2 regions of the Pseudomonas arvensis genome follow, and region 1 is predicted to be linked to the other one. Evidence: predicted binding sites of a transcription regulator. Region 1 holds the regulator's gene; the other holds the start of a gene.
What was found. The regulator FliA, encoded in region 1, starts transcription of late flagellar genes. The targets are predictions, from matches to a motif close to CTAAAGTTTNNNNNNNNNNNGCCGNTAA.

Region 1 (11,910 bases):
CTGCAAGGCCACTGGGCCGCCGGTAGACGTACCGATGGCAACGAGTTTGTAGGCCTTGCGCTTGGGCGCTGGCGAATGGGAATGCCCAGCCGTCGGTGCCGAGGTGCGTACCGGCGGCGGCGCGGGCCGGGCAACCGGGGCAGGCGCCGGGCGACTGAACGAGGAACTGGTAGGTGCAGCCGCAGGCGCTACCGGGGCAGGCGCTGGCGTAGGCGCGCTGAACAGGCTGCGACGGTTACTGCGGGAAATGCTGTGGACTTTCTCGCACAGCATTTGCTTGACCTTCTCGGGGTTGCGCGAGATGTCTTCGAAATTCTTCGGCAGGAAGTCCACCGCACCGGCATCCAGCGCATCGAGGGTCACTCGGGCGCCTTCATGGGTCAGCGAGGAGAACATCAATACCGGGGTCGGGCAGCGTTGCATGATGTGCCGGACTGCCGTAATGCCATCCATCATCGGCATCTCGTAGTCCATGGTGATCACGTCCGGCTTCAGCGCAATGGCTTGATCAATCGCCTCTTTGCCGTTGGTGGCCGTACCGACCACCTGGATGCTTGGATCGGCGGAAAGAATTTCCGAGACGCGGCGGCGGAAGAAACCCGAATCGTCCACCACCAGGACCTTGACTGCCATAAACACTCCGTTAGGTGGGGCGGGCATTACCGCCCTGCCCCACCAGAATCAAATACGCCGTGCGGCGTAACGCTTGAGCATGCTCGGAACATCGAGAATCAGCGCGATCCGACCGTCACCGGTGATGGTCGCACCCGACATGCCCGGGGTCCCCTGCAGCATTTTGCCCAAAGGCTTGATGACCACTTCTTCCTGGCCAACCAGTTGGTCGACGACAAAGCCGATCCGCTGGGTGCCCACCGAGAGAATCACCACATGGCCTTCGCGCTGTTCTTCATGGGCAGCCGATGCAACCAGCCAGCGCTTGAGGTAGAACAGCGGCAGCGCCTTGTCGCGCACGATCACCACTTCCTGGCCGTCCACCACGTTGGTGCGCGACAGGTCGAGGTGGAAGATCTCGTTGACGTTGACCAGCGGGAAGGCGAACGCCTGGTTGCCCAGCATCACCATCAGGGTCGGCATGATCGCCAAGGTCAACGGCACCTTGATCACGATCTTGGAGCCCTGGCCCTTGGTCGAGTAGATGTTGATCGAACCATTGAGCTGGCTGATCTTGGTCTTCACCACGTCCATGCCCACGCCACGGCCCGACACGTCGGAAATCTCGGTTTTGGTCGAGAAGCCTGGGGCGAAGATCAGGTTGTAGCATTCGGTGTCGGTCAGGCGGTCGGCGGCGTCCTTGTCCATCACGCCACGCTTGACCGCGATATTGCGCAAGATCGCCGGGTCCATGCCCTTGCCGTCATCGGTGATCGACAGCAGGATGTGGTCGCCTTCCTGCTCCGCCGCCAGAATCACCTTGCCGCCACGGGACTTGCCCGAGGCTTCGCGTTCTTCCGGCGTTTCGACGCCGTGGTCGACAGCGTTGCGCACCAAGTGGACCAGCGGGTCGGCCAGGGCCTCGACAAGGTTTTTGTCGAGGTCGGTTTCTTCACCCACCAGTTCCAGGTTGATCTCTTTCTTCAGTTGGCGCGCCAGGTCACGAACCAGGCGCGGGAAGCGGCCGAAGACTTTCTTGATCGGCTGCATCCGGGTCTTCATCACCGCGGTTTGCAGGTCAGCGGTCACCACGTCGAGGTTCGACACGGCCTTTTGCATGGCTTCATCACCACTGCTCAGGCCCAGGCGCACCAGGCGGTTACGCACCAGCACCAGCTCGCCGACCATGTTCATGATGTCGTCCAGGCGCGCGGTATCAACCCGCACGGTGGTTTCGGCTTCACTGGCCGGTTTTTCCGGCGGCGGTGGCGCCGCAGCACGCGCAGGTGCTGGCGCGGCGGCCTTGGCGGCAACCGGTGCCGCCGTGGCCACAGCCGCCGTCGAGGCGACTTCGGTGAACTTGCCCTTGCCGTGCAAATCGTCCAGCAGCGCTTCGAATTCGTGATCGGAGATCAACCCATCGTCCGCAGGCTTGGCACTGGCGGCCGCAGCAGGCGCTGCCGCCACTTCCGGCAGGGCGTCGACCGCAAACGTGCCTTTGCCGTGCAACTGGTCCAGCAAGGCTTCGAATTCGTCATCGGTGATGTCGGTGCTGGCCGGGGCCGCAGGTGCTTCGACAGCCGCGACAGGCGCCACCGCATCGGCGGCGAACTGGCCCTTGCCGTGCAACTGGTCGAGCAGCGATTCGAACTCGGCGTCGGTGATGTCTTCGCTGGTCGGCGCCGCTGGCGGGGCAACGGCGGCCGGCGCTTCAGCCTCGGCCTTGACGGCACTGAGGGAGTTGAGCAACTGCTCGAACTCACTGTCGGTCACGTCCGCTTCAGGCTCCGCCACCGGCTCAGGCTCAGCCTCGACCACCGGCGCTGCCGTGGTGTCGGCCGGCTCTGCATAGCGCGCCAGGGCGGCCAGCAGTTCCGGGGTGGCCGCGGTGATCGGGGCACGTTCGCGAACTTCGCTGAACATGCCGTTGACCGCATCCAGTGCTTCGAGAATCACGTCCATCAACTCCGAATCAACGTGACGCTCACCCTTGCGCAGGATGTCGAACACGTTCTCGGCGATGTGGCAGCACTCCACCAGCTCATGGAGCTGGAGGAAGCCGGCGCCCCCTTTTACAGTATGAAAACCGCGAAAAATTGCATTGAGCAGGTTCGCATCATCCGGTCGGCTTTCCAGCTCGACCAGTTGTTCGGACAGTTGCTCTAAAATTTCGCCGGCCTCTACAAGGAAATCCTGAAGGATCTCTTCATCGGCGCCGAAGCTCATGTGGGTGCTCCTTAGAAGCCTAAACTGGATAACAGGTCATCTACGTCATCCTGACCTGACACAACGTCTTCACGTTTATCGGCATGAATCTGCGGACCTTCACCCTTGGCGAGATGTTTTTGTGGATCTTTTTCAGAGAGGATCGCTTCGCGGTCATGTTCGATGCCGGCAAAACGGTCTACCTGGCCAGCCATGAGCACCAATTTGAGCAGATTGCTTTCCACTTCGGTGACCAACTGGGTCACGCGCTTGATCACCTGACCGGTGAGGTCCTGATAATCCTGGGCCAGCAGGATGTCATTGAGGTTGCTGGCGACCGTGCGGTTTTCCTGTTCGCTGCGCGACAGGAAACCGTCAACCCGACGGGCCAATTCACGAAACTCTTCAGCCCCCACTTCACGACGCATGAAGCGGCCCCAGTCAACGCTCAGCGCCTGGGCTTCAGTGGCCATGCCATTGACCAGAGGCGTGGCGTTTTCCACCAGGTCCATGGTGCGGTTGGCCGCGGCCTCGGTCAGCCTGACCACGTAGGACAGGCGTTCGGTGGCATCAGTGATCTGCGAGATTTCTTCGGCCTGGGGCATGTGCGGGTCAATCTGAAAATTGACGATCGCACTGTGCAGCTCGCGTGTGAGCTTGCCCACTTCCTGGTACAGGCCGCGGTCACGGGTCTGGTTGAGCTCATGGATCAACTGCACCGCGTCGCCGAAATGGCCTTTTTCAAGGCTGTCGACCAACTGGTGAGCATGCTTTTTCAGGGTGGACTCGAAGTCTCCCTGTGACGATTCGTTATGCTCCATAGCTCCCCCGCGATGGCATTAGCCGTGGATGCGTTCAAAGATCTTTTTCGATCTTCTCTTTCAAGGCCTGTGCAGTGAATGGCTTGACCACGTAACCGTTGACCCCGGCTTGGGCGGCTTCGATGATCTGCTCACGCTTGGCTTCGGCGGTTACCATCAACACGGGAAGACTGCGCAATTTTTCGTCGGCGCGCACGTGGCGCAACAAGTCGATGCCCGTCATGCCTGGCATGTTCCAGTCCGTTACCAGAAAGTCGATGCTCCCGCTGTTGAGGATCGGAATCGCCGTAAGGCCGTCATCCGCCTCGACCGTGTTTGTGAACCCAAGGTCACGCAACAGGTTTTTTATGATCCGCCGCATCGTTGAGAAGTCATCAACGATGAGGATTTTCATGTTCTTGTCCAATTCGACCTCCAAGCAGTCTTAAACGCGCCCAGCACCTGGACGCGCCATTTCAATCAACAGGCATTACACAAAAAGGACTGCCGGGGGCACCACGGATCGAACCCGCGATGGCCTATCACCATCGCGGTATCGCTTTGCAGTGCTCCCCACACTGCCTGTCAGCGCGCTCGCCACTCTCCCAAACGCCCCCGCAAGCGGGCTGCGCATTGGCTGTGCAACTGGCTGACACGCGATTCGCTGACCCCCAGGACCTCACCGATTTCCTTGAGGTTCAGCTCTTCGTCGTAGTACAGCGCCAACACTAACCGCTCGCGCTCGGGCAAGTTGGCAATGGCGTCCGCCAATGCGCCCTGGAAGCGTTCATCCTCCAAGTCACGTGACGGCTCCATGTGCGCGCTCGCGCCGTCCTCGTGCAACCCTTCGTGTTCGCCGTCCTGCAACAGGTCGTCGAAACTGAACAGGCGGCTGCCCAAGGTATCGTTCAAAATCCCGTAGTAATCGTCGAGACTCAATTGGAGTTCGGCCGCAACTTCGTGATCTTTAGCGTCGCGGCCGGTTTTTGCTTCAATTGCACGAATTGCGTCACTGACCATGCGCGTATTGCGATGCACCGAACGCGGTGCCCAATCGCCTTTACGCACCTCATCGAGCATCGCGCCACGGATGCGGATGCCCGCATACGTCTCGAAACTCGCGCCTTTGCTGGCGTCGTACTTGGTCGACACTTCGAGCAAGCCGATCATGCCGGCCTGGATCAGGTCTTCGACCTGCACGCTGGCAGGCAGGCGTGCCAACAGGTGATAGGCGATACGCTTGACCAGCGGCGCATAGCGCTCAATCAACTCACCCTGACTGTCACGGGCAGACTTCTTGTAGGCGTTGTAGCCGTTCGCTGTCATAGCACCGGTCCTGCGCTCGTCTGATGTACCAATCGCTCGACGAAAAACTCCAGATGCCCCCGTGGGTTGGCGGGCAACGGCCAGGTATCGACCTTCTGGGCAATAGCCTTGAACGCCAGTGCGCATTTGGAACGAGGGAACGCTTCGTAGACCGCACGCTGCTTTTGCACAGCCTTGCGCACACACTCGTCGTAGGGAACTGCGCCGACGTATTGTAAGGCGACATCGAGAAAGCGATCCGTGACCTTGGTCAACTTGGCGAACAGGTTGCGCCCTTCCTGCGGGCTCTGGGCCATGTTGGCCAGGACGCGGAAGCGGTTCATGCCGTAGTCACGGTTAAGCAGTTTGATCAGGGCGTAGGCGTCGGTGATCGAGGTGGGTTCATCGCAGACCACCAGCAACACTTCCTGCGCGGCGCGCACGAAGCTGACCACGGACTCGCCGATCCCGGCGGCGGTGTCGATCACCAGCACGTCGAGGTTGTCGCCGATATCACTGAATGCCTGGATCAGGCCGGCATGTTGCGCCGGGCTCAGGTGCACCATGCTCTGGGTGCCGGAGGCGGCCGGCACGATGCGGATCCCACCGGGGCCCTGGAGCAGCACATCGCGCAGCTCGCAGCGCCCTTCGATCACATCGGCAAGGGTATGTTTGGGCGTCAGTCCCAGCAGAACGTCGACGTTCGCCAGCCCCAGGTCAGCGTCCAGCAGCATGACGCGACGGCCAAGCTCTGCCAGGGCCAGGGACAAATTCACTGACACGTTAGTTTTCCCGACGCCACCTTTGCCGCCGGTCACCGCGATCACCTGTACGGGATGCATGCTGCCCATTTTATTTCTTTACCTTGTCTTGCTTAGACGCAGGCTACATGGCTTGGCCGCGTGAATCGCTTGCAGACCATCGATGTAGGTACATTTCACGGTGTTCATCCTGACTTCAACCGACCCGTTTTGCCGGGTTGTGGTAGAGGTCGGCGAACATATCGGCCATCGCTTCCTCGCTAGGCTCTTCTTGCATTTGCACGCTGACGGCGCGGCTGACCAACTGATGACGGCGCGGCAGATGCAGATCATCCGGGATCCGCGGCCCGTCGGTCAGGTAGGCAACCGGTAGTTCATGGCTGATAGCCAGGCTCAACACTTCGCCCAGGCTGGCGGTTTCATCCAGTTTGGTCAGGATGCAACCGGCCAGGCCGCAGCGCTTGTAGCTATGGTACGCAGCGGTAAGAACCTGTTTCTGGCTGGTGGTTGCAAGCACCAGGTAATTTTTCGACTTGATGCCACGCCCGGCCAGGCTTTCCAGCTGCATGCGCAACGCCGGGTCGCTGGCTTGCAGGCCAGCGGTGTCGATCAGCACCACGCGCTTGCGCAGCAGCGGGTCGAGGGCGTTGGCCAGGGATTGGCCCGGGTCGACGTGGGTCACCGGCACATTGAGGATGCGGCCCAGCGTCTTGAGTTGCTCCTGGGCGCCGATGCGGTAGCTGTCCATGCTCACCAGCGCGATGTTGTTCGCGCCGTACTTGAGCACATAACGCGCTGCCAGCTTGGCCAGGGTGGTGGTCTTGCCCATGCCGGCAGGGCCGACCATGGCAATGATACCGCCCTCTTCCAGGGGTTCGATTTCCGGGGTAGTAATCATCCGCGCCAAGTGGGCCAGCAACATGCGCCAGGCCTGGCGTGGTTCTTCGATTTCGGTGGTCAGGGCCAGCAGGTCGCGGGACAACGGGCCGGACAAGCCGATGCGTTGCAGGCGGCGCCACAGGTTGGCCTGTTGCGGTTTGCTGCCTTGCAGTTGCGTCCAGGCCAGCGAGCCGAGCTGCACTTCGAGCAGTTCGCGCAGGCCGTTGAGTTCAAAGCGCATCGAGTCGAACACACGCTGGTCGACAGCCGCGGCCGGGGCTGGCGCGGCAGGACGCGGCGGCTCGACGAAGGTCGGCTCAACCAGGGGCTCGGCAGCGGTCAGCGGCAGGCCGGCGAACAACTGGCGATTGGTGGTGGTATCGCTGTCGCCACGCATGCTCAGTTCAGCCTGGGCCGAGACGATGCGCGAGGCGGTCTTGCGCAGCTCGTCTTCGAGCTCCATGTTCGGCACACGGGGCGCCAGTGCCGAGGGGGTGTAATCCAGGGCAGCCGTCAGCTCGACACCACCGGCAATACGACGGTTGCCGATAATCGCGGCGTCGGCGCCCAGCTCATCACGGACCAGTTTCATGGCCTGACGCATATCGGCGGCGAAAAAACGCTTCACTTGCATAACCCACTACCCTCAGCCGTTGGGCCCTACTGTCGCGACGATAGTCACTTGCTTGTTGTCAGGAATTTCCTGATAAGCCAAAACGTGCAAATTCGGTACTGCCAGGCGTCCAAAACGCGACAACATCGCGCGGACCGGGCCTGCCACCAGCAGAATCACCGGTTGGCCCTGCATTTCCTGGCGCTGCGCGGCGTCGATCAACGAGCGCTGCAGCTTTTCAGCCATGCTTGGCTCCAGCAGAACGCCCTCTTCCTGGCCTTGTCCTGCCTTCTGAATACTATTGAGCAATATTTGTTCCAACCTTGGTTCCAAGGTGATCACAGGCAGCTCGGAGTCAAGCCCTACAATGCTTTGCACGATTGCGCGGGACAATCCGACACGCACCGCAGCCACCAGCGCGGCAGTATCTTGACTCTTGGCGGCGTTGTTGGCGATGGCCTCGGCAATGCTGCGAATGTCGCGTACCGGCACCTGTTCGGCCAGCAACGCCTGCAGCACCTTGAGCAATTGCGACAGCGACAGCACGCCCGGCACCAGCTCTTCTGCCAGTTTTGGCGAGGCTTTGCCCAGCAAGCCCATCAATTGCTGGACTTCCTCGTGGCCGATCAGCTCGTGGGAGTGCTTGTACAGAATCTGGTTGAGGTGGGTCGCAACCACGGTACTGGCGTCGACCACGGTGTAGCCCAGGGATTGCGCCTGGCTGCGCTGGCTGATTTCGATCCACACCGCTTCCAGGCCAAAAGCCGGATCTTTGGCGGTAATGCCGTTGAGGCTGCCGAACACCTGGCCGGGGTTGATCGCCAACTCGCGGTCCGGGTAGATCTCGGCTTCGGCCAGGATCACGCCCATCAGGGTCAGGCGGTAGGCGCTCGGGGCCAGGTCAAGGTTGTCGCGGATGTGCACAGTGGGCATCAGGAAGCCCAGGTCCTGCGACAACTTCTTGCGCACCCCCTTGATCCGCGCGAGCAATTGGCCGCCCTGGTTGCGGTCCACCAGCGGAATCAGACGGTAGCCGACTTCCAGGCCGATCATGTCGATCGGGGTCACGTCGTCCCAGCCCAACTCCTTGGTTTCCTGGGCGCGGGCCGGGGATGGCAACAGTTCCTGCTGACGAGCGATCTCCTGTTGGGCAATCACTTTGACCTGGTTCTGCTTCTTCCAGAACAGGTACGCGCCGCCGCCGGCCAGGGCCGCCATGCTGAGGAACGAGACGTGGGGCATGCCCGGCACGATGCCCATGATCGCCATGATGCCCGCCGCCACGGCCAGGGCCTTCGGCGAGGCAAACATCTGCCGGCTGATCTGCTTGCCCATGTCTTCGGAGCCCGACGCACGGGTCACCATGATGGCCGCAGCTGTAGATAACAACAGTGATGGCAATTGCGCCACTAAACCGTCACCGATGGTCAGCAAGGCGTACACCTTGCCCGCATCGCCGAAGGTCATGCCGTGCTGGAAGATACCGACGGCGATACCGCCAATCAGGTTGATGAACAGAATCAACAGGCCGGCGATGGCGTCACCGCGCACGAATTTGCTGGCACCGTCCATGGAACCATAGAACTCGGCCTCCTGAGCCACTTCCAGGCGGCGGCTCTTGGCCTGGTTCTGGTCGATCAGGCCGGCGTTGAGGTCGGCGTCGATGGCCATCTGTTTGCCGGGCATGGCATCGAGGGTAAAGCGCGCGCTCACCTCGGAGATCCGCCCGGCGCCCTTGGTCACCACCACGAAGTTGATGATCATCAAGATCGCGAAGACCACGATACCGACCACGTAGTTACCGCCGATCACCACCTCACCGAACGCCTGGATCACCTTACCGGCGGCGGCGTGGCCGTCCTGGCCGTGGAGCATCACCACGCGGGTGGAGGCCACGTTCAGCGCCAGTCGCAGCAGGGTTGCCACCAGCAGGATCGTCGGGAACACCGCAAAATCCAGCGGCCGCAAGGCGTACACGCAGACCAGCAGGACCACGACGGAGAGGGCAATGTTGAAAGTGAAGAACACGTCCAGCAGGAACGGTGGCATCGGCAACATCATCATTGCCAGCATCACCAGCAACAACAACGGCACACCCAGATTGCCTCGCGAGAGGTCAGTCAGGGTCGTACGGGCCGTGCCGAGCATTTGAGAGCGATCCACCACCGGTATTCCTCGTTTCCTTGAAGCAAACTTTTGACGCCGGGAGGCGTCCTGAAGGCGGTATTGCAAGAAGCCTTCCAACTTTGCCTTTGAGGGTGTGGATCGCTACGGTCGCCCGAGATACTGCGGATGCAAGAAATCCAAATGTGGGAGGGGGCTTGCCCCCGATGGCGGTGTATCAGCCACCGGCTCCTGGCCTGAAACACTGCAATCGGGGGCAAGCCCCCTCCCACCTTTGAGCCTTTAAATAGGTTTTATATTCTCGGCTTGCAGACCTTTTGGTCCTTGTGCTGTCTCATATTCCACTTTTTGGCCTTCATTCAGGCTTTTGTATCCATCCGTCCTAATTGCCGAGTAATGGGCAAAAACATCCGCACTCCCATCATCCGGGGTAATAAAACCAAAGCCCTTCTCCGCGTTGAACCACTTCACCGTACCCGTCGCCATTGCCGTTCTCCGTACGCTTCAATTAAGGACCTGCACCGGTTTCGTCAGATCAGTGTGATGTCGCATGCATAGATGCCATCGGGCCGATGAATCATCCGAAACGACACATTCTGGCCCTGCGAAAGCCTGCGGCCATCCGAGCTGCGCAGATCTACTGACACCTCATCCCCACCACCATCCGGCGCAATTGAGCCTCTACCGGTCTGCGGGTCATAAGATTTGACTCTGCCTGTAAACAACTGCATCACCTCACTTCCTGCATCTTATTGCGCAGTGCCTGAAGGCTATAAAACAGCGAGAAGGTGATGCTGGCTACTGTCAAAGTTGACAGGTAGACGGAGATTGTCGATCGGTGGTAGTCGAATAAATCAGGAATCGCGCCGCAATTCCGGAGGGATCGGCAGGTCTTTGAGCGGATCCGGGCGTTTGCCCTTCCCTGCGCGGTACTGGCGAATCTGATAGACATACGCGAGTACTTGGGCCACCGCCAGGTACAACCCGGCCGGGATTTCCTGGTCGAGGTCGGTGGAGTAGAAGATCGACCGCGCCAGTTCCGGGGATTCGAGCAACAGGATGTCGTTGGCGACGGCGATTTCGCGGATTTTCAAGGCCGTGAAGTCGCTGCCCTTGGCCAGCAGCATCGGCGCGCCGCCCTTCTCCGGGTCGTACTTGAGGGCCACGGCGTAGTGCGTCGGGTTGGTGATGACCACATCGGCGTCGGGCACCGCGCCCATCATCTTGCGCTGGGACATTTCCCGCTGCAGTTGGCGGATGCGTTGCTTGACCTCGGGCCGGCCTTCCTGGTCCTTGTGTTCGTCGCGCACTTCCTGCTTGGTCATCAGCAGTTTCTTGTGGCTTTCCCACAGCTGGATCGGCGCATCCACGGCCGCAATGATGATCAGCCCGGCGGCCATCCACAGCGCGCTCCAGCCGACCACCTGCACGCTGTGGATGATCGCCGACTCCAGCGGTTCATGGGCGATGCGCAGCAGGTCGTCGATGTCGGACGACAATACCATCAGCGCTACAAACAGAATCAGGATGAACTTGGCCAGGGCCTTGAGCAGCTCCACCAGGGCCTTGGCGGAGAACATGCGTTTGAGGCCCGCCGCCGGGTTCATGCGGCTGAATTTGGGCGCCATGCTGCCCGCGGCGAACAGCCAACCGCCGAGGGCGACCGGGCCGATCAACGCAGCCAGCAGCAAAGTGATAAGGATCGGCTGCACCGCCAGGATCGCGATCTTGCCCGAGTGCAGTAGGTATTGCCCCATGGCATCAGGATTGAGCAACACTTCGCGGGGCAAGGTGAAGTTGTGCTTCATCAACTCCAGTAGATCCAGCGCCAGGCCACCGCCGTAAATCAGCAGGGCGCCGGCACCGGCCATCATGGTGGCGACGGTATTGAGTTCTTTGGAGCGCGCAATCTCGCCCTTTTCCCTGGAGTCCTTTTTACGTTTCTCCGTGGGGTCTTCTGTTTTGTCCTGACCACTCTCGCTCTCGGCCATGGCTCAGCGCGCCCGTGCCAGATCACGTAAGAACTGCAAGGCGTCGGTCGCCAGCGGTTGATACTGATTGAGAATGTCGGCCAGGCCGACCCAGAAAATCCCCATGCCCAATACCAGGGTCAACGGGAAACCAATCGAAAAGATGTTCAACTGCGGCGCCGCACGGGTCATCACGCCAAACGCGATGTTGACCACCAACAACGCAGTGATCGCCGGCAGCACCAGCAACAGCGACGCGCCCAGCACCCAACCGAGGCGCCCGACCGTTTCCCAGAAGTGATTGACGACCAATCCGGAACCCACCGGCAAGGTGGTGAAGCTTTCGGTCAGCACCTCGAACGCCACCAGGTGTCCGTTCATGGCCAGAAACAGCAAGGTCACCAGCATCGTCAGGAATTGCCCGATCACCGCCGCCGACACGCCGTTGGTGGGGTCGACCATGGAAGCGAAGCCCATGCCCATCTGGATCGAGATGATTTGCCCGGCAATCACAAACGCCTGGAAGAACAGTTGCAGGGAGAAACCCAGCATGGCGCCGATCAGGACTTGTTCGGCGATCAGCATCAGGGCACTCAGGTCCAGGGCGTTCACCGGCGGCATGGGCGGCAAGCCCGGCACCA
Region 2 (11,910 bases), 3.1 Mb from region 1:
GTGAACCAGAATGCCCGGCCGTCGCGATTTTCTCCGAGGACGAAGTGCCTACGGGCATGGAGCAATTCATTCAGTTGAACGTCGAGCTGGCCGAAGTGTGGCCAAACATCACCGAGCGCAAAGATCCGATGCCGGATGCCGCTGAATGGGATGGCAAGCCCAACAAAATTGAGCAACTAGAGCGCTAAAGCGCCGCTGCCCAACTGAAAAAGCCCCTTTTACAGGGGCTTTTTTGCATTCCGGGGGCAAGCATTTACTTTTTCGCAGGCAAAAAAAAGGGGCGGTATGACCCGCCCACATTTTTTCCCTAGTCCCTGTATTCCTTTTCATCATCCTGATGAATCGCATCCTGCGACGTTCCTTCAAACCATCGTTCCTTGATGGCTGTGCCAATCCGTGGACACAGGGCTGATGTTAGAGGGTTCCCCGGGAAGTTCAACGGGGCACAACTCACCCCGCCACACAGTCACACCCGCAACACGCTATAAAATACTTCTTATATATCAATAGCATAGGGATATCTTTCGATATTTAGAGCCGTAAGGATCTGATAGAAAAACCGAACACTTACGCAAAAGTAAGTTAATGCTTACACGCACGACTGAGTAAATGCGCACCCGATACCGCCTGCGCCTTGCGTAGACAAGAAAAAGCCCCGACAACGCGAGGCTCTTTTGCCCTTCAACCCTCTCAGTCGTCGGTGACGGTAATGGTCGGCATGGCCGGTGCCGCCGCCTCCTGCAATACAATCCGCGCGCCCACGTGACGGGCCAGTTCCTGATAAACCATCGCAAGCTGACCGTCCGGCTCGGCCGCTACGGTAGGTTTACCGCCGTCGGCCTGTTCTCGAATGGCCATCGACAACGGCAACGACGCCAGTAATTCAACCCCGTACTGGGTCGCCAGCTTCTCGCCGCCGCCTTCACCAAACAGGTGTTCGGCGTGACCGCAGTTGGAGCAGATGTGCACGGCCATGTTTTCCACGACGCCCAGCACCGGGATGTTGACCTTGCGAAACATCTCCACGCCTTTTTTCGCGTCGAGCAGCGCCAGATCCTGGGGTGTGGTCACGATTACCGAACCAGCCACCGGGACTTTCTGCGCCAGGGTCAGTTGGATATCGCCAGTGCCTGGCGGCATGTCGATGACCAGATAATCCAAGTCGCCCCAAGCGGTCTGCGTCACCAATTGCAGCAAGGCGCCGGAAACCATCGGCCCACGCCACACCATCGGCGTGTTTTCATCGGTCAGGAACGCCATGGACATGACTTCCACGCCCAGGGATTCGATGGGCACGAACCACTTCTGATCCTTGACCTTCGGCCGCGTACCTTCGGCAATCCCAAACATCACGCCTTGGCTTGGGCCATAGATGTCGGCGTCAAGAATGCCTACGCGGGCGCCTTCACGGGCCAGGGCCAGCGCCAGGTTGGCCGCCGTGGTGGATTTACCCACACCGCCCTTGCCGGAGGCCACGGCCACCACGTTCTTGACGTTAGCCAGGCCCGGAATCTGTGCCTGGGCCTTGTGCGGCGCGATCACGCACTGGATGTCGACCTTGGCTGAACGAACACCGTCGAGACCTTCGATAGCCATTTGCAACATCTGCGCCCAGCCACTTTTGAACAGCCCGGCGGCATAACCCAGCTCCAGCTGCACCGCCACCTGATCCCCCTGGACCTCAATGGCTCGCACACAGCCGGCACTGACCGGGTCCAGATTCAAATAGGGGTCGGTGTACTGGCGAAGAACGGCTTCCACCGCTGCGCGATTCACGGCGCTCATGGGCTACTCCCGAAAAAGACTGACTGAAACAGGCGGCTATCCTAACCGTTCCGGCCGCTGAACGGCACGCTTTCGAAGGGCTGGAAAATTCTGAAACAGCGTCACGGGGTGAAATAAATTTCCCGGCGCTTTATAGTGGCCGACCTCCGTTTCATCAAGTAGCCGAGCCCCATGTCCGAGCCACGCAAGATCCTCGTCACCAGCGCCCTGCCCTATGCCAATGGTTCTATCCATCTTGGCCATATGCTTGAGTACATCCAGACCGATATGTGGGTGCGCTTCCAGAAGCACCGCGGCAACCAATGCATCTATGTCTGCGCGGACGACGCCCACGGTTCGGCCATCATGCTGCGCGCCGAAAAGGAAGGCATCACCCCGGAACAACTGATCGCCAATGTGCAGGCTGAACACAGCGCCGACTTTGCCGAGTTCCTGGTGGACTTCGACAACTTCCACTCCACTCACGCCGAAGAAAATCGTGAGCTGTCGAGCCAGATCTACCTCAAGTTGCGTGATGCCGGGCACATTGCCCAGCGTTCGATCACCCAGTATTTCGACCCGGAAAAGAAAATGTTCCTGGCCGACCGCTTCATCAAGGGCACCTGCCCGAAATGCGGCACTGAAGACCAGTACGGCGACAACTGTGAAAAATGCGGTGCCACTTATGCACCGACTGACCTGAAGGATCCGAAGTCGGCAATCTCCGGCGCCACGCCGGTACTCAAGGATTCCCAGCACTTCTTCTTCAAACTCCCGGATTTCCAGCAGATGCTGCAAACCTGGACCCGCAGCGGCACCCTGCAGGATGCCGTGGCGAACAAGATCGCCGAATGGCTGGATGCCGGCCTGCAGCAGTGGGATATCTCCCGCGATGCACCGTACTTCGGCTTCGAGATCCCGGATGAGCCGGGCAAGTATTTCTATGTGTGGCTGGACGCGCCGATCGGCTACATGGCCAGCTTCAAGAACCTCTGCGACCGCACGCCGGAGTTGGACTTCGACGCGTTCTGGGGCAAGGACTCCACCGCCGAGTTGTACCACTTCATCGGCAAGGACATCGTCAACTTCCACGCCCTGTTCTGGCCGGCGATGCTCGAAGGTTCGGGCTACCGCAAGCCGACCGGTATCAACGTGCACGGCTACCTGACGGTCAACGGCCAGAAGATGTCCAAGTCCCGTGGCACCTTTATCAAGGCGCGCACCTACCTGGACCACCTGTCGCCGGAATACCTGCGCTACTACTACGCGTCCAAGCTGGGCCGTGGCGTCGACGACCTGGACCTGAACCTGGAAGACTTCGTACAGAAGGTCAACTCGGACCTTGTCGGCAAAGTCGTCAACATCGCCAGCCGTTGCGCCGGTTTCATCCACAAGGGTAATGCCGGGTTACTGGTTGCAGAAAATGCCGCACCGGAACTGACCGACGCGTTCCTGGCCGCCGCGCCAAGCATCGCCGACGCCTATGAAGCCCGCGACTTTGCCCGCGCCATGCGCGAGATCATGGGCCTGGCCGACCGCGCCAACGCCTGGATCGCCGACAAGGCCCCGTGGTCGCTGAACAAGCAGGAAGGCAAGCAGGCAGAAGTCCAGGCGATCTGCGCCACCGGCGTCAACCTGTTCCGCCAGTTGGTGATCTTCCTCAAACCGGTGCTGCCACTGCTGGCGGCCGACGCCGAGGCATTCCTCAACGTCGCCCCGTTGACCTGGAACGACCACACCACCTTGCTCAGCAACCACCAGTTGAACGAGTTCAAGCCGCTGATGACCCGTATCGACCCGGTAAAAGTCCAGGCCATGACCGACGCTTCGAAAGAAGACCTGGCCGCCAGCCAGACCGACACCGGCTCGGCTGCACCAGCGGGCAACGGTGAGTTGGCCAAAGACCCGCTTTCTCCGGAAATCGAGTTTGACGCCTTTGCCGCCGTTGACCTGCGTGTTGCGCTGATCATCAAGGCCGAAGCCGTGGAAGGCGCCGACAAACTGCTGCGCCTGACCCTGGACATCGGTGACGAGCAGCGCAATGTGTTCTCCGGGATCAAGAGCGCGTATCCGGACCCCTCCAAGCTCGATGGTCGCCTGACCATGATGATCGCCAACCTCAAGCCACGCAAAATGAAGTTCGGTATCTCCGAAGGCATGGTGATGGCGGCTGGCCCTGGTGGTGAAGAGATCTACCTGCTCAGCCCCGATAGCGGCGCCAAGCCGGGTCAGCGCATCAAGTAACCCTGCAAATCAGCCCTGCCGTCTCGGCGACAGGGCTGTTGAGCTAGTGCCCCTTTCTCGCTTGCCGGATAATCAGGCCCTGTTTGTTTAACCGGCTTGCCAATGATCACCCCATGAATCTGATTCAACGTATCGACGCGCTGCTGCCGCAGACCCAATGCGGAAAGTGCGGGCACCCGGGTTGCAAGCCTTACGCCGAGGGCATCGCGCAGGGCGAGGCCATCAATAAGTGCCCGCCCGGTGGGCAGGAAACCATTGCAGGCCTTGCGCTGCTGCTGCGCGTACCGGTGCTGGACCTCGACACCAGCCGTGGCGAGGCGCCAGCGCAGGTTGCGTACATCCGCGAGGCTGAGTGCATCGGGTGCACCAAGTGCATCCAGGCTTGCCCGGTAGATGCCATCGTTGGCGCCGCCAAGTTTATGCACACGGTGATTATCGATGAGTGCACGGGCTGCGACCTGTGCGTTGCACCGTGTCCGGTGGACTGCATCGAGATGCGCCCGCCGATCACCGTGCTGCCTATCGTAGGTGGCCTGGCGGCCAACGACGAAGAACGTCATGACCGTGAAATCAAGCGCAACCGCGCACGGCGGCGCTTCGAGCAACGTAACGCGCGCTTGCAACGAGAAGAAGAGCACAAGCTCGCCGAACGCCTGGCCCGAGCCAGACGCGTGGTACCGGAGCCTCCCACACAGCTGGATACTCACGAGGCCACGAGGGATGCGTCGATCAAGAAAGCCAAGATCAACGTTGCAATGAGCCGCGCCCAATTACACAAATCGCTGAAGGCATTTGGGCATCCGCCAACATTTGAGCAGCAATCACAGTTGATCGTTCTGCAACAGCAGTTCGAAGCAGCAGAACAGGCACTGGCCGCCTTGGACCAGAACAACGCGCTCGCGACGCCGCTCCCCAGCAACAACAACGCCGCCCTCAAACGCGCCAAGATCCAGTTGGCGATGCGCCGCGCAGAGCTGAAGAAAGCCCAGGACCAACAGGGTGATGCACAACAATTGGCCGACGCAAGAAGCAAGGTCGATGAGGCCCAAAGCCAGCTGGATGCCCATGGTGACTGACGCGCCCTGGGGTGGTTGATGGCCATTGCCGCCCCCCGTTGATACCTGTCGGGTTTATGCTCCTCGGGTCGTTGCTCGCAGGGTTCCAGGCCTGGACCCACTATTCGAAACTACGCTGATCGCCTGCAAGGAATCCTAAGCCCGATGAACGCCGCAAAACGCCTGGAAATTTTCCGCAGGTTTCACGAAGACAATCCGGAACCCAAGACCGAACTGGCCTACTCCTCGCCGTTCGAGTTGCTGATTGCGGTGATACTGTCGGCCCAGTCTACGGACGTTGGCGTCAACAAGGCCACGGCCAAGCTGTATCCCGTGGCAAACACACCAGAGGCAATCTATGCCCTGGGTGTGGACGGGTTGTCGGAGTACATCAAGACCATAGGCCTGTACAACAGCAAGGCCAAGAATGTCATCGAGACATGCCGCCTATTGGTGGAACTGCATGGCAGCGAAGTGCCACGAACCCGCGAAGCCTTGGAAGCCCTGCCGGGCGTGGGCCGCAAAACCGCGAACGTGGTGCTCAATACCGCATTCCGACAACTGACAATGGCCGTGGACACCCACATTTTCCGGGTCAGCAATCGAACCGGCATTGCCCGCGGCAAGAACGTGGTTGAGGTGGAAAAGCAGTTGATGAAATTTGTGCCCAAGCCTTACCTGCTCGACTCCCACCACTGGCTGATCCTGCACGGGCGTTACGTTTGCCAGGCCCGCAAGCCACGCTGCGGCAGCTGCCGCATCGAAGACCTGTGCGAATACAAGGAAAAGACATCGGACGATTGAGAGCTCATTGGTTTTCTCGATCAATCGATTGAAAAAATCTTTTTTACCCGTCCATGGATTATCGTTATAAGGAGCGCCAACGGCAGTCTTACTCCGGAGTTAACGTTATGAGCACTGACAAAGAACAGTTGGATGTGGAAGACGACCTCGTTGAGTCGGATGACGATGACGCGCAAGCCCCTGTGGCCGAGGTGGCCAAGACCAATCTGAGCAAACGCCGTACTATCGACAATCTTCTGGAAGAACGACGCTTGCAAAAACAACTGTCCGACTACGACTTCGATCTCTGAAGAGCGCTAGACGGCCGGAAGCCTCCCTGACGGAGGCTTTTTTATGCCGACTATCCCGGACTATGTGCAGGCTGCCCTCCTCTATACCAAGCCATTACGCTGGGCGAGCTCGATCAGGTCCACGAGGGAACGAGCATTGAGCTTGAGCAGCAGGCGAGTCTTATAGGTGCTGACCGTCTTGTTGCTGAGGAACATTCCGTCGGCGATCTCCTTGTTGGTTCTACCCCGGGCCAATTGCTGCAACACCATCATTTCGCGACCCGACAAACGCTCGACCATATCGGCCTCGCTGGCATTGCCCATGGTAGAGCGTACCGAGTTGAGTGCCTGGTTCGGAAAGTAGCTGTAGCCCGACAACACTGCCTTGATCGCACTCAGCAGCTCGGTCAGGTCCTGTTGCTTGCACACATAGCCGGCAGCACCGGCCTGCATGCAACGCATGGAAAAATGACCAGGGGCCTGCGAGGTGAGCACCAGCACCTTGAACGGTATTGCTTGCTTGGTAGATGACAGCCGGCAAATAACTTCCAGGCCATCGAGTTTGGGAATCCCAATATCCAGTATGACAATGTCCGGCATATGCTCCCGTGCAAGTTGCAACGCATCGACACCGTTATCGGTCTCGGCAACGACCTCATAACCATGGCGTTCCATTAGCATACGCACAGCAAGACGAATGACGGGATGATCATCCACGATCAGCACTTTATTCATGAGAAAGTCCAATTTCGCTGTTCGAATTATTTAGAGCAAGCACAATAGCCTAGTCGTTTGCTAGTTGGCATAGCGCTCCCCCCCAGGCAAGAGCAAGCAGAGACCCACCCCACAGCGATAAAGGAAATGCCCTACAAAAAAACGCAGACTTGGATGTTTCCAGTTTTATAGAGCCTTTCAGACCTTTCCGGCATTTTTCATATTTTGAGCGAAATCTCCCTAGGAACCCCGACACCAAGTAACCATGCTGCACACCGCTATCAGGAAATGCCTCTTGCACATCGACTGCAGAGGCGCGGGCAGGGGTAAAAAAATCAACATTTTCAGCTCCATTTAACATATTTATTTACATCCTTATTTCCTACAGACCCATGTGTCTTTTACATACTCCCGTAACTACATGAGTGAATTATCTGTAAGACTGGTTCCTACACATATGTAAAAAATTCATTCCTCCCTACAAAAAACGCAGATAACGCACGGCAATCAAGAGTCGAGTTTCCGAAAAGTTTGAACACTGGGTTTAAACAACCTTGAACAACACCGACTTATTTAAAATCCTGGGCAAAAAAATGGCCCCTTGAAAACAAGGGGCCACTCTTCACAACCGGCGAAACCCTCAGAACAACGAGCGGCCTTTGTTGGCAGCGATGCGCATGCGCAATGCGTTCAACTTGATAAAGCCTGCTGCATCCGCCTGGTTATAGGCGCCGCCATCTTCTTCGAAGGTGGCGATGTTGGCGTCGAACAGCGAGTCATCGGACTTGCGACCGGTAACGATCACATTGCCCTTGTACAGCTTCAGGCGCACAACGCCATTCACGTGGGCCTGGGAGGCGTCGATCATCTGTTGCAGCATCAGACGCTCTGGGCTCCACCAGTAGCCGGTGTAGATCAGGCTGGCGTACTTGGGCATCAACTCGTCTTTGAGGTGAGCCACTTCGCGGTCCAGGGTGATGGACTCGATGGCGCGGTGAGCGCGCAGCATGATGGTGCCACCTGGAGTCTCGTAGCAGCCACGGGACTTCATGCCCACGTAGCGGTTCTCGACGATGTCGAGACGGCCAATGCCGTGTTCGCCACCGATACGGTTCAGGGTCGCCAGCACGGTGGCCGGAGTCATTTCGACGCCGTCCAGTGCGACGATGTCGCCGTTGCGGTAGGTCAGTTCCAGGTATTGCGCCTTGTCTGGAGCGTTCTCCGGGGAGACGGTCCACTTCCACATGTCTTCTTCGTGCTCGGTCCAGGTGTCTTCCAGCACGCCGCCTTCATAGGAGATGTGCAGCAGGTTGGCGTCCATCGAGTACGGGGATTTCTTCTTGCCATGACGCTCGATCGGGATTGCGTGCTTTTCAGCGTAATCCATCAGCTTTTCACGGGAGAGCAAATCCCATTCACGCCAAGGAGCAATCACTTTCACGCCAGGCTTGAGTGCGTAGGCACCCAGTTCGAAACGCACCTGGTCGTTGCCCTTGCCGGTGGCGCCATGGGAAATAGCGTCGGCGCCGGTTTCGTTGGCGATTTCGATCAGGCGCTTGGCGATCAGCGGGCGTGCGATGGAGGTACCCAGCAGGTACTCGCCTTCGTAGACGGTGTTGGCGCGAAACATCGGGAAGACGAAATCGCGGACGAATTCTTCGCGCAGGTCGTCAATGTAGATCTCTTTCACGCCCATGGCTTGCGCCTTGGCACGTGCAGGTTCGACCTCTTCACCCTGACCCAGGTCAGCGGTGAAGGTCACCACTTCACAGTTATAAGTATCCTGCAGCCACTTGAGGATCACCGAAGTGTCCAGGCCGCCGGAATACGCGAGAACGACCTTGTTTACGTCGGCCATGCCATCACTCCACGGGGTTGTACGGAAAGGCGTCGATTCTACCGACCAAAACCGTGAAATTACAGGGGCGCGACAGCAAATGAAGATAAAGCGACAGATTATGTCGAGGGCGCGACCGACGGCCGCCCCTTAAGAAGTGTGCGCGGGGTTGCTCGGCACAGCAGCCTGAGGCGCCGGTTTCTCGGGGGCAGCCACCCGCTCAAGCTGAATATTCACCCGGCGGTTGCGCGCCCGGTTGGCGGCATTTGTATTCGGTGCCAAAGGATAGCTCTCGCCATGGAAGCGCAGGGTGATCTGGGATTCCTGGATGCCATTGGCCTTGAAGTAGTCCATCACCGCCAGTGCACGACGCCGTGATACATCGCGATTGCTCAGGCGATTGCCGCTGTTGTCCGAGTGACCGTTCAATTCGATGTGGTTGACGGTAGGGTCCGCTTTCAGGAACTCGAGAATCACCGCCAGCTTCTGCTTGGCCGCCGCGTCCAGCTCGATACCACCGCCGGGAAAACCGACTTCGGTCTGCTTGACCTGATCGTAATTCATCGGCAGCAACTTGGCCGTGCACAGCTGATAGTCACTATAGGCCTTGTTGAATTTCACCGGCAGCAGGCGAATCTCTGAATAGCCGCCCTCGCGCCCGTAGTGACGCACGGTGGGTGAACGGCCATCGAGCAAACCATTGAACAGGCGCCCGGCCTGGGCCTGGGAGCTGTTGAACAGCACGTCGCCACTGCCTGCGCGCACGGCGCCGAGATTGATATCGCCACGACCAGGCTGCCACGGCGCCGCAGCGGCCAACAAGGTGGCGGATCCTGAACCCAGCGAGCCGTTATAGGCTTTCAGGCGGAATGTCGCCTGCTCACCGGCCCGGCGCACGAACTCACCCGAACCGAAATCGGTGATCGGTTGGGTCAGGCGGCACTCGAACTTGTCACCCTCCACCTTCCACTCAATATTCTCCAGACGTGTCTGGAACGTGAGGGCCATTGCAGGCAGGCTGGCGAACACACTGAGCAGGGCTAGATAATGCTGGCGCACGGGAGGCTCCACTGGTTTCTACAACACTTCAAAGCGTCATACATCGATAAGGCATACGAAAGGCTATCGGATGCATCCTGCAAAACTTGATAGCGAGTGCCTGCAAGAGTCTTTTCCGGTAGCATTCCCACCAGATTGACCCGCCTGGAATCCCCAATGTCCGACCGCCTGACCCTGCTGCGTCCCGACGACTGGCATATTCATCTTCGCGATGGTGCTGCGTTGCCCCAAACCGTGGCCGATGTAGCGCGCACGTTTGGCCGCGCCATCATCATGCCTAACCTGGTACCACCGGTGCGTAACGCCGCTGAAGCCGATGCCTATCGCCAGCGTATCCTCGCTGCACGACCGGCCGGCAGCCGCTTCGAACCATTGATGGTGCTCTACCTCACCGACCGCACCCAGCCCGAAGAAATTCGCGAGGCCAAGGCCAGCGGTTATGTACACGCCGCCAAGCTGTATCCGGCTGGCGCGACCACCAACTCCGATTCCGGCGTGACCAGCATCGACAAGATCCTGCCCGCCATCGAAGCCATGGCCGAAGTCGGCATGCCGCTGCTGATCCACGGTGAAGTCACCCGTGGCGACGTGGACGTGTTCGATCGCGAGAAGGTCTTCATCGACGAGCACATGCGCCGCGTGGTCGAGTTGTTCCCGACCCTCAAGGTGGTGTTCGAGCACATCACCACGGCCGATGCCGTGCAGTTCGTCACCGAGGCCTCGGCCAACGTCGGCGCAACCATCACCGCGCATCACCTGCTCTATAACCGCAACCATATGCTGGTGGGCGGGATTCGGCCGCACTTCTATTGCCTGCCGATCCTCAAGCGCAATACCCACCAGGTGGCGCTGCTGGATGCCGCGACCAGCGGTAACCCGAAGTTCTTCCTCGGCACTGACTCGGCGCCCCACGCCCAGCACGCCAAGGAAGCCGCGTGTGGCTGTGCCGGTTGCTACACCGCCTATGCCGCCATCGAGCTGTACGCCGAAGCGTTCGAACAACGCAACGCTCTGGATAAACTCGAAGGTTTCGCCAGCCTCAACGGCCCACGTTTCTATGGCCTGCCGGCGAATACCGACCGCATCACCCTGGTCCGGGAAGACTGGACCGCCCCTGCCAGCCTGCCATTTGGCGAGCTGACCGTTATCCCGCTGCGCGCCGGTGAAACACTGCGCTGGCGCCTGCTGGAGGAAAGCAAGTGAGTGAAGACCATTACGATGACGACCAGGAACACGGTGGCGGTGGTTCACGCCACCCGATGGCCGAACGTTTCCGCGGCTACCTGCCTGTCGTTATCGACGTAGAAACCGGCGGCTTCAATTGCGCCACCGATGCGCTGCTGGAAATTGCCGCGACGACCATCGGCATGGATGAACAGGGCTTCGTTTATCCAGAACACACCCATTTCTTCCGCGTCGAGCCGTTTGAAGGTGCCAACATCGAAGCGGCAGCCCTGGAGTTCACCGGGATCAAGCTGGATCACCCCTTGCGCATGGCCGTCAGCGAAGAAGCGGCACTGACCGACATTTTCCGTGGCGTTCGCAAGGCGTTGAAGGCCAATGGCTGCAAGCGTGCGATCCTGGTGGGGCATAACAGCAGCTTCGATCTGGGCTTTCTGAATGCTGCCGTGGCCCGCCTGGACATGAAGCGCAACCCGTTTCATCCGTTCTCCAGCTTCGACACCGCCACCCTGGCTGGCCTGGCTTATGGCCAGACCGTACTGGCCAAGGCGTGCCAGGCCGCCGGTATCGACTTCGACGGTCGCGAAGCCCACTCGGCGCGCTACGACACCGAGAAGACCGCTGATCTGTTCTGCGGCATCGTCAACCGCTGGAAACAAATGGGCGGTTGGGAAGACTTCGGCGACTGAGGCTGACTCGAACGGGCTTTCATGGCTAGGCGGGCTTGTCGTGGTGAGCGGGCTTGCTCGCTCACCACAACTACAGGTCAAAACCCGCACATAAAAAAACCGGCCCTCACAGGCCGGTTTTTTTTCACCGCGAATCTGGCTTACAGCTTGCCAGCGTTCTCGGTCAGGTAAGCCGCAACGCCTTCTGGCGAAGCGTTCATGCCTTTGTCGCCTTTCTTCCAGTTTGCAGGGCAAACTTCGCCGTGCTCTTCGTGGAATTGCAGCGCGTCAACCAGGCGAATCAGCTCTTCCAT

Region 2: AB3G88_RS05750 (flagellar protein MotY) is a predicted target of FliA. The motif match lies at 9,810-9,837, and genes of this name have one in related genera.

The regions. Positions count from the first base shown of each region.
Region 1 covers NZ_CP162038.1:4,332,549-4,344,458, forward strand. Annotated here, with positions in the region: gene AB3G88_RS19445 (protein-glutamate methylesterase/protein-glutamine glutaminase) at 1-633, opposite strand, end outside; gene AB3G88_RS19450 (chemotaxis protein CheA) at 682-2,838, opposite strand; gene AB3G88_RS19455 (protein phosphatase CheZ) at 2,850-3,638, opposite strand; partial or broken gene AB3G88_RS19460 (chemotaxis response regulator CheY) at 3,657-4,032, opposite strand; gene fliA (RNA polymerase sigma factor FliA) at 4,203-4,943, opposite strand; gene fleN (flagellar synthesis regulator FleN) at 4,940-5,773, opposite strand; gene flhF (flagellar biosynthesis GTPase FlhF) at 5,880-7,196, opposite strand; gene flhA (flagellar biosynthesis protein FlhA) at 7,209-9,323, opposite strand; gene AB3G88_RS19485 (cold-shock protein) at 9,582-9,785, opposite strand; gene flhB (flagellar biosynthesis protein FlhB) at 10,154-11,290, opposite strand; gene fliR (flagellar biosynthetic protein FliR) at 11,294-11,910, opposite strand, start outside.
Region 2 covers NZ_CP162038.1:1,272,273-1,284,182, reverse strand. Annotated here, with positions in the region: gene fdxA (ferredoxin FdxA) at 1-188, shown strand, start outside; gene apbC (iron-sulfur cluster carrier protein ApbC) at 691-1,785, opposite strand; gene metG (methionine--tRNA ligase) at 1,957-4,008, shown strand; gene rsxB (electron transport complex subunit RsxB) at 4,122-5,084, shown strand; gene nth (endonuclease III) at 5,229-5,867, shown strand; gene AB3G88_RS05765 (PA3496 family putative envelope integrity protein) at 5,975-6,157, shown strand; gene AB3G88_RS05760 (response regulator transcription factor) at 6,239-6,871, opposite strand; gene AB3G88_RS05755 (argininosuccinate synthase) at 7,491-8,708, opposite strand; gene AB3G88_RS05750 (flagellar protein MotY) at 8,838-9,746, opposite strand; gene pyrC (dihydroorotase) at 9,903-10,949, shown strand; gene rnt (ribonuclease T) at 10,946-11,617, shown strand; gene AB3G88_RS05735 (peroxiredoxin) at 11,758-11,910, opposite strand, start outside.